DNA from 2 places in the Mumia sp. ZJ430 genome. Region 2 is predicted to be linked to the other one. Evidence: riboswitches for the same ligand, from Rfam matches in the RefSeq annotation. Region 2 holds a riboswitch; the other holds the start of a gene.
What was found. A riboswitch is a leader RNA that binds a small molecule or an ion and turns the genes downstream of it on or off. The one in region 2 is predicted to bind thiamine pyrophosphate.
Positions count from the first base shown of each region.

Region 1 (4,701 bases), on a different contig from region 2:
CTCGGCCAACGACTCGAGACCGAGGTGCGCGAGCACCGCGTCGACGTCGACCACTGCCCCGACCTGCCGAGACGTCGCCGCGACCTCGTCGCGGACCCGGGTCGTCAAGAATCCGTGCTCGGGATTCTGAGGGACCCACCCGACGACCGCGGCGAGCGCACGAGAGCGCATCCGGTGTGGGGGCACGCCCAGTCCTCGCACCTCCCCCGAGGTCGGGCGCTGCAGTCCGCCGAGCGTCGCGAGCAACGTCGACTTGCCGGCACCGCTCGGCCCACCGAGGACGGTGACGGCTCCCGGTACGAGCACGGCGTCGACCTCACGGAGGGCGGGTGTGCGCGTGGTCCCCCGGACGTCGCTGCGGCGAAGGTCGACGCTCAGCGCGACGGCCTCGAGGGTCGGCGCAGGATCGCGCGGCGTGACGAGGGCAGCCGGTGGCGGGGCCGCCACCGGCGCGGGCGCACCCGGCATCCACACCCCCGCCGACGCGAGGTCGTCACGCATCGTCTCCGCGAACGTCGCCGGATCGGTATCGGCGACCACCGCGCCGTCACGCCCGAGCACGACGACCCGGTCGACGTGGCCGAGCCACGCGGCGAGCCGGTGCTCGACGACGACGAGAGTCGCGCCGGTCTCGGCCACCACCTCGGCAACGCAGTGGCGTACGGCCTCGGCGTTGGCGTCATCGAGCATCGACGTCGGCTCGTCGAGGAGCAGGACGTCGGCCCGCGACGCGAGCACCCCGGCGAGCGCGGCACGTTGGAGCTCGCCGCCGGAGAGCGCCGAGGTCGGGTGCTGGATCCCGTACGGCAGCCGTACGGCCTCGAGGGCGGCGCGGACCCTCGGCCAGATCGCGTCGCGCGGCACGCGGGCGTTCTCCAGACCGAAGGCGACGTCGCGCCCGAGGCGATCGGCGACGCCAGCGTCCCCGGGGTTCTGGAGGAGCAGCCCGACGCGACCCACGGTCTCGACCTCGCCGAGCAGGTCACCGTCGGCGGCGGTCGCGAGCACCCCGGCGGCGGCGCGGAGCACCGTCGACTTGCCGGCGCCGGAGGGGCCCGCGAGAAGCACCCGCTCGCCGGGCTCGATCCGCAGGTCGAGATCGGCCACGACCGACGAACGCCGACCGAGCGGACGCCAGCCGAAGCCGCGGAGGGAGACCGAGCCGGTCACGCCTGTGCGGGGCTGGTCGCTGCCGCGCGCTCGTGGTGCTCGCGGCCCGGACCGAAGGCGTCGAGGGACCCGGTCGAGGCGAGCGCACGCACCAGCGCCCACCCACCGACGCCGGCGACGAGCGCACCCGAGACCACGAGGAACGCGAGGTAGGTGAGCTGGTAGCCGAACGACCAGTCCGCGTAGTACGCGAACCACTCGTACACGGCCTCACCCGCACCGGCCAACGCGCCTGCGAGCGCGGCCGCGACGACACCCCAGCGCCGATAGAGCAGGACCGCGAAGACGAGCTCGGCGCCGAACCCTTGGATCAGCCCCGAGACGACGACGGACATGCCCCACTGGTTGCCGAGCAGCGCCGACATCGTTGCCGCGACGAGCTCGGTGCCGACGGCGGCGCCGGGCTTGCGGACGACGAGACCGCCGACGACGCCGCCGAGCAGCCAGACGCCGCAGATGAGCCCCGAGCTCGGCGGAAACGCGAACAGCGCGGTGCCGCTGACCACGGCGAACAGCTGGTTCCAGCCCCAGAAGACCACGCCGAGCGCGACGCCGAGCATCGCCACGGTGACGAGGTCGACCGTGCGGTAGCGGGTGGTCGCGGACGCGCGAGAACGAATGGCCTCAGCCATGGATGACTCCCTTCGCCGGTGCTAACCGGTGCAGGTTCGGAGGGTCTGCGGCCTTTCCGCACTCTCAGCGCGCCGTGCCCGTAGGCACCCGCGCTCCCCTGTCGTGGGGTCGACTCTAGCCCCCCGCCTGCTCCGCGTACACCGCGTCTCGCGCACACTGCGTCAGCGGGCCGGCAGGACGAACGGCACCTCCTCGCCCCGCGCGAGGGTCACGAGGGGGTCGGAGAGGTCAGGTCAGCAGGCTGTCGCGGCCGAACATCGCAGCCGTCGCACGCGCGGACGGCGTCCCCAGATCCGGGTCTGCACCCGCGCCGATGAGGACCGACACCACCAGGTCCTCGCCCTTGAAGATGGCGCCGGCGAGCGGGCTCTGACCCCGGTCGTTGAGCCGGTTGACGTCCGCGCCGGCGTCGAGCAGCCGCTGCACGATGTCGGCGTGGCCGTGATAGGCCGCGAGCATCAGCAGCGTGTTGCCGCTGGAGTCGGTCAGCTCCACGGGGACTCCGGCGTCGACGTACGCCAGCAGCGTGTCGGCGTCGCCGTCGCGCGCCAGGTCGAACATCCGGTGCGCGAGCTCGACCACCGCCGGATCAGGGCGCGCGCTCTCGCTCATAACGGGGACCTTACCGGGCGATCCCTTCGATGCTCCCTCTCACGAAGTCGCCGAACTCCCGGTGCCCGTCGCGCGTGAGGTGCAGCCCGTCCTCGAGGTAGGCCAGGTCGAGCCCGACCGCCGAGACGTACGAGGCGCCGTGGGCCTCGGCCAGTCTGGCGAGGTCGGCGTCGACGTGATGCACACCCGCCTCACGGGCAGGGGCGACTGCCGGACCGACCACGACGACGGGCAGCCCCTCGACCGCACGCATCACCCGCGCGAAGCCTGCTCGTACGGCCTCCAGCGGCTGGTCGACGTCGTTGAGCCCACCTTGGACGAGCACGAGGTCGGCACCGCCGGCCACGGCGCGCGCGGCCCGCTCGGCGAACCACGAGCCCTCGCACGGGCTCGCGTACCGGCTGAAGCCCGACCCGGAGAACGCGTCGACGTGGACCTGGCCGGACAGCCGGGCGGTCCATGCGTCACCGGCATCGTCGAGCCCTCGGCCCGCCGACCACGAGTCACCGATCACGACGACCCGCTGGCCGACCGCGGACGGCACCGCCGCGCGGCGCGCCTCCGACTCCGCGGTGAACCGCTCGCACCGCGCGGCGTCGGCACGGCCCCCGCCGAGCTCCAGGAGCAGCACACCGCTCAGCAGCGTGAGCACGAGCACTGCCGCGACCCGCATCCGCCACGACGCGTCGAGCAGGCGCGGTCGGGCAGCACGGAGAACTCTCACGACTCCATGATCCCTCGCGCGCGGCCCTGAGGGGCCAGAACCGCGACGGTCAGGCCACGTAGACCTTGCGCAGCGTCTCGCGGACCTCCCACACCGTACGGTCGCCGGCGTACAGACGTGCGGCGACGCCGGGACGCAGCTCGAGAGCGCTGCCGTCCTCAAAGCGCACGGTTGCGTCTCCGGACAGCACGACGAACACCTCGTCGATCTCGGTGTCGCGCACGGCGCCCGCGGTGATCTCCCAGAGGCCGACCGAGAGGTCACCGAACGTCGCGAGTGCCGTCGACGCGACGGCCGGGGTCCCGTGCACGACGTCGGCCGGGTCGAGGGCGCCGGGCTGCAGGGGGTGCGCCTCGACGTCCCCAGACAGAAGCCGCGCGGCCGCCCATTCGCCCGTCACGAGTCGAACCCCAGGCCGACGGCGTCCATCGCCCGCAGCCACGCGTTGCGTACGCCCTCGTGGTGGTCGGCGCGATCGAGCGACCACCGCGTCAGGTTGATGCCGACCGCGGCGGCAGGCTCCGGCGGGAACGGCAGAGGCTTCTTGCGGACCATCTCGACCTCGGTCCGCGGCGTCCGCTCGCCGGCCAGCCGGTCGAGCATCACGTCGGCCGCGAAGTGGGTCGCGGCGACACCGAGTCCGGTGAAGCCGGCCGCGTACGCGACCCGCCCCTGCTTCGCGAGTCCGAAGAACGCGCAGAACCGCGTCGACGTGTCGATGGCGCCTGCCCACCGGTGGGTGAAGCCGATGCCCTCGAGCTGCGGGAACGTCGTGAGGAAGTGCGACGCGAGCGTCCGATAGGTCTCAGGCCGGTGCTCGTACGCCGATCGGACCTTGCCGCCGTAGTGGTAGACCGCGTCGTAGCCGCCGAACAGGATCCGGCCGTCCGCAGACTGCCGGTAGTAGTGGAACTGGTTCGCCATGTCGCTGACGCCCTGCCGGTTGTCCCAGCCGATCGCGTCGCGCTGGGCGGCGGTCAGCGGCTCGGTCATCAGCGCGTAGTCGTAGACCGGCACGGTGAACAGGTCGTACCGCGGGAGCAACGACGGGAACACGTTCGTCGCGAGCGCCACCCGGTCCGCCCGCACCGAACCGCGCGGCGTCCGTACGAGCACCGGCCCGCGGCGCCCGGACGTCTCCAGCGACTCGGCAGCGCTGTACTCGAAGATCTCGACGCCGAGACCCGCCGCGACGCGAGCGAGCTCCTTGGCGAGCTTCGCCGGGTGCAGCATCGCCGTCGAGTCGCGGTGCCAGACGCCGGCGAGGTACGTCGGGCTGTCGACCTGCGCCCGTACGGCGTCGGTGTCCAGGAATTCGCCGGACCCCTCCTCGAGCCACGCCACCTGGTGCGGTTCCACGGCGACGTCGAGCGACCCCGTGCGCTCCAGCTCGCAGTCGATGCCGAGCGCGTCGACCGCCTTGCACAGCGACTCGAGGTTGTCCTGCCCCAGCCGCTCGAGCGTGTCGTACTCGTCGGGCCAGCGTGACCGGCCGTTCTCCTCGCCGTGCGTGAGGCTCGCGTCGCAGAAGCCGCCGTTGCGCCCGGACGCGGCCCAGCCGA
Region 1 covers NZ_JAAHFK010000003.1:669,488-674,188, forward strand. Annotated here, with positions in the region: gene HCT63_RS15360 (ABC transporter ATP-binding protein) at 1-1,170, opposite strand, end outside; gene HCT63_RS15365 (ECF transporter S component) at 1,167-1,802, opposite strand; TPP riboswitch at 1,793-1,912, opposite strand; gene HCT63_RS15370 (ankyrin repeat domain-containing protein) at 2,032-2,415, opposite strand; gene HCT63_RS15375 (SGNH/GDSL hydrolase family protein) at 2,426-3,139, opposite strand; gene HCT63_RS15380 (cupin domain-containing protein) at 3,189-3,539, opposite strand; gene HCT63_RS15385 (FAD-dependent oxidoreductase) at 3,536-4,701, opposite strand, start outside.
Region 1: it holds a riboswitch for thiamine pyrophosphate, as region 2 does, so the genes downstream of both, HCT63_RS15365 (ECF transporter S component) here and thiM (hydroxyethylthiazole kinase) in region 2, are expected to answer to the same signal.

Region 2 (4,701 bases):
GTGATCGCGAAGGCGATGTCGATCACCGACGTGCCCGTCGTCATCGACTTCGTGGTCCACCGCGACGCGATGGTGTGGCCGATGGTTCCGGCCGGCGTCAGCAACGACCTGATCCAGATCGCGCGCGACATGGCGCCCGACTTCGGCGACGAGGAGCTCTGACCTGATGAGCAAGCACACCCTGTCAGTCCTGGTCGAGAACACCCCCGGTGTCCTCGCCCGCGTCGCGAGCCTGTTCATGCGTCGCGGCTTCAACATCGAGTCGCTCGCGGTCGGGCAGACCGAGATCCCCGAGATCTCGCGCATGACGATCGTCGTGAACGTCGACGAGCTGCCGCTCGAGCAGGTCACCAAGCAGCTCAACAAGCTCGTGAACGTGCTCAAGATCGTCGAGCTCGAGCCGTCCGTGGCGGTCGAGCGCGAGCTGATGCTGATCAAGGTCCGCGCCGACGGCCAGACCCGCGGGCAGGTCCTCGAGACCGTCCAGCTGTTCCGGGCGAAGGTCGTCGACGTGGCGGTCGACGCCGTCACCATCGAAGCGACGGGCGACCCGGGCAAGCTCTCAGCGATGCTGAGGGTGCTCGAGCCGTTCGGCATCCGCGAGATCGCCCAGTCCGGGCGGGTCGCGATCGGCCGCGGCGGGCGGTCGATCACCGACCGCACTCTGCGCGCTGTCCCCGGCGGGTCCAGCCAGACCGCCTGAGCGTACGGTCGTACCCACGGCCGCACCTGACTCAACCACCGGCACCGACAGGTGTCACTCGGCACCACCAAGAAGGAGTTACCCCGTGCCTGAGCTGTTCTACGATGACGACGCCGACCTGGGCGTGATCCAAGGCCGCAGCGTGGCCGTCCTCGGCTACGGCAGCCAGGGCCACGCCCACGCGCTGTCGCTGCGCGACTCCGGCGTCGACGTCCGCGTCGGCCTGCCCGAGGGATCGAAGAGCCGCGCCAAGGCCGAGGCCGAGGGCCTGCGTGTCCTCACGCCCGCCGAGGCCGTCGCCGAGGCCGACGTCATCGTCGTCCTCGCACCAGACCCGGCCCAGCGCTCGCTGTATGCCGAGGCCATCGAGCCGAACCTCAACGACGGCGACGCGCTGATCTTCGGCCACGGCTTCAACATCCGCTACGGCTACGTGAAGCCGCCGGCCGGTGTCGACGTCGGCATGATCGCGCCGAAGGGCCCCGGTCACCTGGTCCGCCGCGAGTACGTCGAGGGTCGCGGTGTCCCCGTGCTCGTCGCCGTCGAGCAGGACGCGACCGGCAACGCCTGGCCGCTGGTCCTCTCGTACGCCAAGGCGATCGGCGGCCTGCGCGCCGGCGGCATCAAGACGACCTTCACCGAGGAGACCGAGACCGATCTCTTCGGCGAGCAGGCCGTCCTCTGCGGCGGCGTGTCCGCGCTGGTCCAGGCGGGCTTCGAGACGCTGACCGAGGCTGGCTACCAGCCGGAGGTCGCCTACTTCGAGTGCCTCCACGAGCTGAAGCTGATCGTCGACCTCATGTACGAGGGCGGCATCGCCAAGCAGCGTTGGTCGGTCTCCGACACCGCCGAGTACGGCGACTACGTGTCGGGCCCGCGGGTCGTCGACGCGCGTGTCAAGGACAACATGAAGGCCGTCCTGGACGACATCAAGAACGGCGCGTTCGCCGAGCGCTTCATCGCCGACCAGGACGCCGGTGCGCCGGAGTTCAAGAAGCTCCGTGCCGAGGGCGAGCAGCACCCGATCGAGGCCACAGGCCGCGAGCTGCGCAAGCTCATGTCGTGGGTCAAGAGCGCCGACGACGACTACACCGAGGGCACCGCAGCGCGCTGACCCTCGTACGTTCCGACCGGCGGTGAGTCCGGTCCCACGCGCATCACCGGCGTGGGACCTGGCTCACCGCCGTCGTCGTTGGCGGGGCGGAGGGATGTCTCCTGGATAGATGAGGCGGGCGAGCCAACGGCGGGACGCGAGGTAGACCTCGCGCACCCCTCCGCGGCGCCACGCGCGGCGGACGCGACGGGCGGGAGCCATGCATACCCCTCGGGGGAAGGAGTCGGGTGGGTTGCCCGCACGCTAGCGGTCGAGGCGGCGTCGCGGAAGGGTCTCGGGCACGTTCTGTTATCGTCGCCAGCAGTTGCAAGGCCGGGGTGCCCGAAGGGCTGAGAACACACCCGCCGAACCTGATCCGGGTCATACCGGCGAGAGGGAGCCTGATGCTCGATCCACGTACTGCTGCCCACGTCCACGACCAGCTCCGGGCGCAGGGCCCGCTGGTGCAGGTCATCACGAACTATGTGTCGATGGACATCGCCGCGAACCTGCTGAACGCCGCAGGCGCGTCGCCGGCGATGGTCCATGACGCCCGCGAGGCCGGTGAGTTCGCCGGCATCGCCCAGGCCGTCGTCGCCAACATCGGCACGCTCTCCCCGCCATGGGTCGACGGCATGCTCGCCGCGGTCGAGGTTGCCTCGGCCTCCGGCAAGCCCTGGATCCTCGACCCGGTCGCGGTCGGTGCCACCGCCTACCGGCGCGAGTCCGTCGCCGCCCTGATCGAGCACCGGCCGACCGTGATCCGGGGCAACGCGAGCGAGATCCTCGCGATCGCGACATCGACGGGCGCCGGGCGCGGGGTCGACGCTGATGCCGACACCGCCGACGTGCGTACGGACGCCGAGGCGCTGGCCTCCAAGCTCGAGACCGTGGTCGCGATGACCGGCGCCGTCGACATCGTCACCGACGGCACCCGTACGGCCGAGATCCGCGGCGGCGACGCGAGGGCGCCGATGATCACGGCGCTCGGGTGCTCGGCGAGCGCCCTGGTTGGTGCGGCGTGCGCGGTGCACGACGACGCGTTCGAGGCGTCGGCGAGTGCGCTGGCGATCCTGACGGCCGCGGTCGAGCAGGCCGCGCCGCTCGCCGAGGGGCCCGGCTCGCTGCGCTGGCGGCTGCTGGACGCGCTGTCCACGCTGTCGTCCGACGCGGTCGCCGAGGTCGTCGCGCGCTGATGGTCGGCCCGGCTGGAGACGTCCGTCTCTATCTCGTCACCGGGGCGGTGCCTGGCCGCGCTGACCTCGTCGACGTCGTCGCTGACGCGGTCGACGGAGGAGTGACGACCGTCCAGCTCCGCGACAAGGCAGCGACGACCGACGACCGCGTCCGACTCGCGGCACGGATCGCCGAGCGGGTCGGTGCCCGGGCGTCGTTCGTCCTCAACGACGACCTCTCGGCGGCGCGTGCTGTCCCTGGTGCCGGTCTCCACGTGGGCCCGGACGACCTCCACCCCGCCCGAGTGCGGGAGGTGCTCGGCGACGACGTCGTGGTCGGGTGGTCGCTGCACCGCGTCGAGCAGCTCGACGACGAGGAGGCTCTCGCCGCGTGCAGCTATCTCGCGGTGAGCCCGGTGTGGCCGACGCCGACGAAGACCGACACGACGGCGCCGTGGGGACTCGACGGCGTACGCCGCCTGCGCGACCTCGTACCCTCCGACCTGCCGCTCGTCGCGATCGGCGGCATCTCCGCGTCGAACGCCGCGTCGGTCATCGACGCCGGCGCCGACGGCATCTGCGTCGTCTCCGCGATCTGCGCGGCGCCCGCTCCGCGCGCAGCCGCCCGTACGCTGCGCGACATCGTCGACACCGCCCTCGCCGCCCGCCCGGAGGCCCAGCTGTGAGCACCGTGCCCGTCATGCTGTCGATCGCCGGCTCCGACCCGTCGGGGGGTGCGGGCATCCAGGCCGACCTCAAGACCGCGTCCGCCCTGGGCGTGTACGGGGCCGCGGCGTTGACGGCGCTGACCGTCCAGAACACCCGTGGCGTCACCGGCATCCACGCCGTGCCGCCGGACTTCGTGGCAGACCAGGTCCGGGCGGTCCTCGACGACCTCGAGGTGGGCGCGATCAAGATCGGCATGCTCGGGACCGCCGACGTGGTCGTTGCGGTGGCGGAGGTGCTCCGTACCGCTGACCTGCCGGTCGTGCTCGACCCGGTGATGGTGGCGACTTCGGGTGACCGGCTGGTCCCCGTCGACACGATCGACGCGATCCGGACGACACTCCTGCCGCTGGTCGCGGTCGTCACGCCCAACGTGCCCGAGGCGGCGGTGCTCGTGGGAGCTGAGGAGGCGGCCGACGTCGCTGGCCTCGGGGCGGCGGCGCTCGCCCTGCGGGAGAGAGGCGCCGCGGCGGTGCTGGTCAAGGGCGGCCACCTCGGCGGCGCCGAGAGCGTGGACGTGCTGGCTGACGCCGAGGGTGTGCGGTCGTACGCGGCGCCGCGCATCGACACCCCGAACACGCACGGCACCGGGTGCTCGTTGTCGTCGGCGATCGCCTCCGGGCTCGCGCTCGGGATGCCGTTGCGGGACGCCGTCGCGATGGCCAAGGACTATCTCACCGGTGCGCTGCGCAGCGGTGAGACGCACTCCGTCGGGCACGGTCACGGCCCGATCGACCACCTGTGGAGGACACGCGGATGACGTTCTCCGACGAGGCGTGGAAGCACGTCGCCGGCTGGTACGACGCGATCCTCGCGCACCCGTTCGTCGCGGGACTGGCGGACGGCACGCTGCCGGAGGACGTGTTCGCGCGCTATCTGCTCGACGACGCCCACTACTTGACGTCATACGGCAGCACGCTCGCGATGCTGGCGGCGCGTGCGGGCGATCCGGCGCTGTCGGCGGGGCTCGCACATGCGGCTGCCGAGGCGGTCGAGGCAGAGCG
Region 2 covers NZ_JAAHFK010000002.1:764,671-769,371, reverse strand. Annotated here, with positions in the region: gene HCT63_RS10230 (acetolactate synthase large subunit) at 1-162, shown strand, start outside; gene ilvN (acetolactate synthase small subunit) at 167-703, shown strand; gene ilvC (ketol-acid reductoisomerase) at 789-1,817, shown strand; TPP riboswitch at 2,121-2,212, shown strand; gene thiM (hydroxyethylthiazole kinase) at 2,201-2,992, shown strand; gene thiE (thiamine phosphate synthase) at 2,992-3,657, shown strand; gene thiD (bifunctional hydroxymethylpyrimidine kinase/phosphomethylpyrimidine kinase) at 3,654-4,457, shown strand; gene HCT63_RS10200 (TenA family protein) at 4,454-4,701, shown strand, end outside.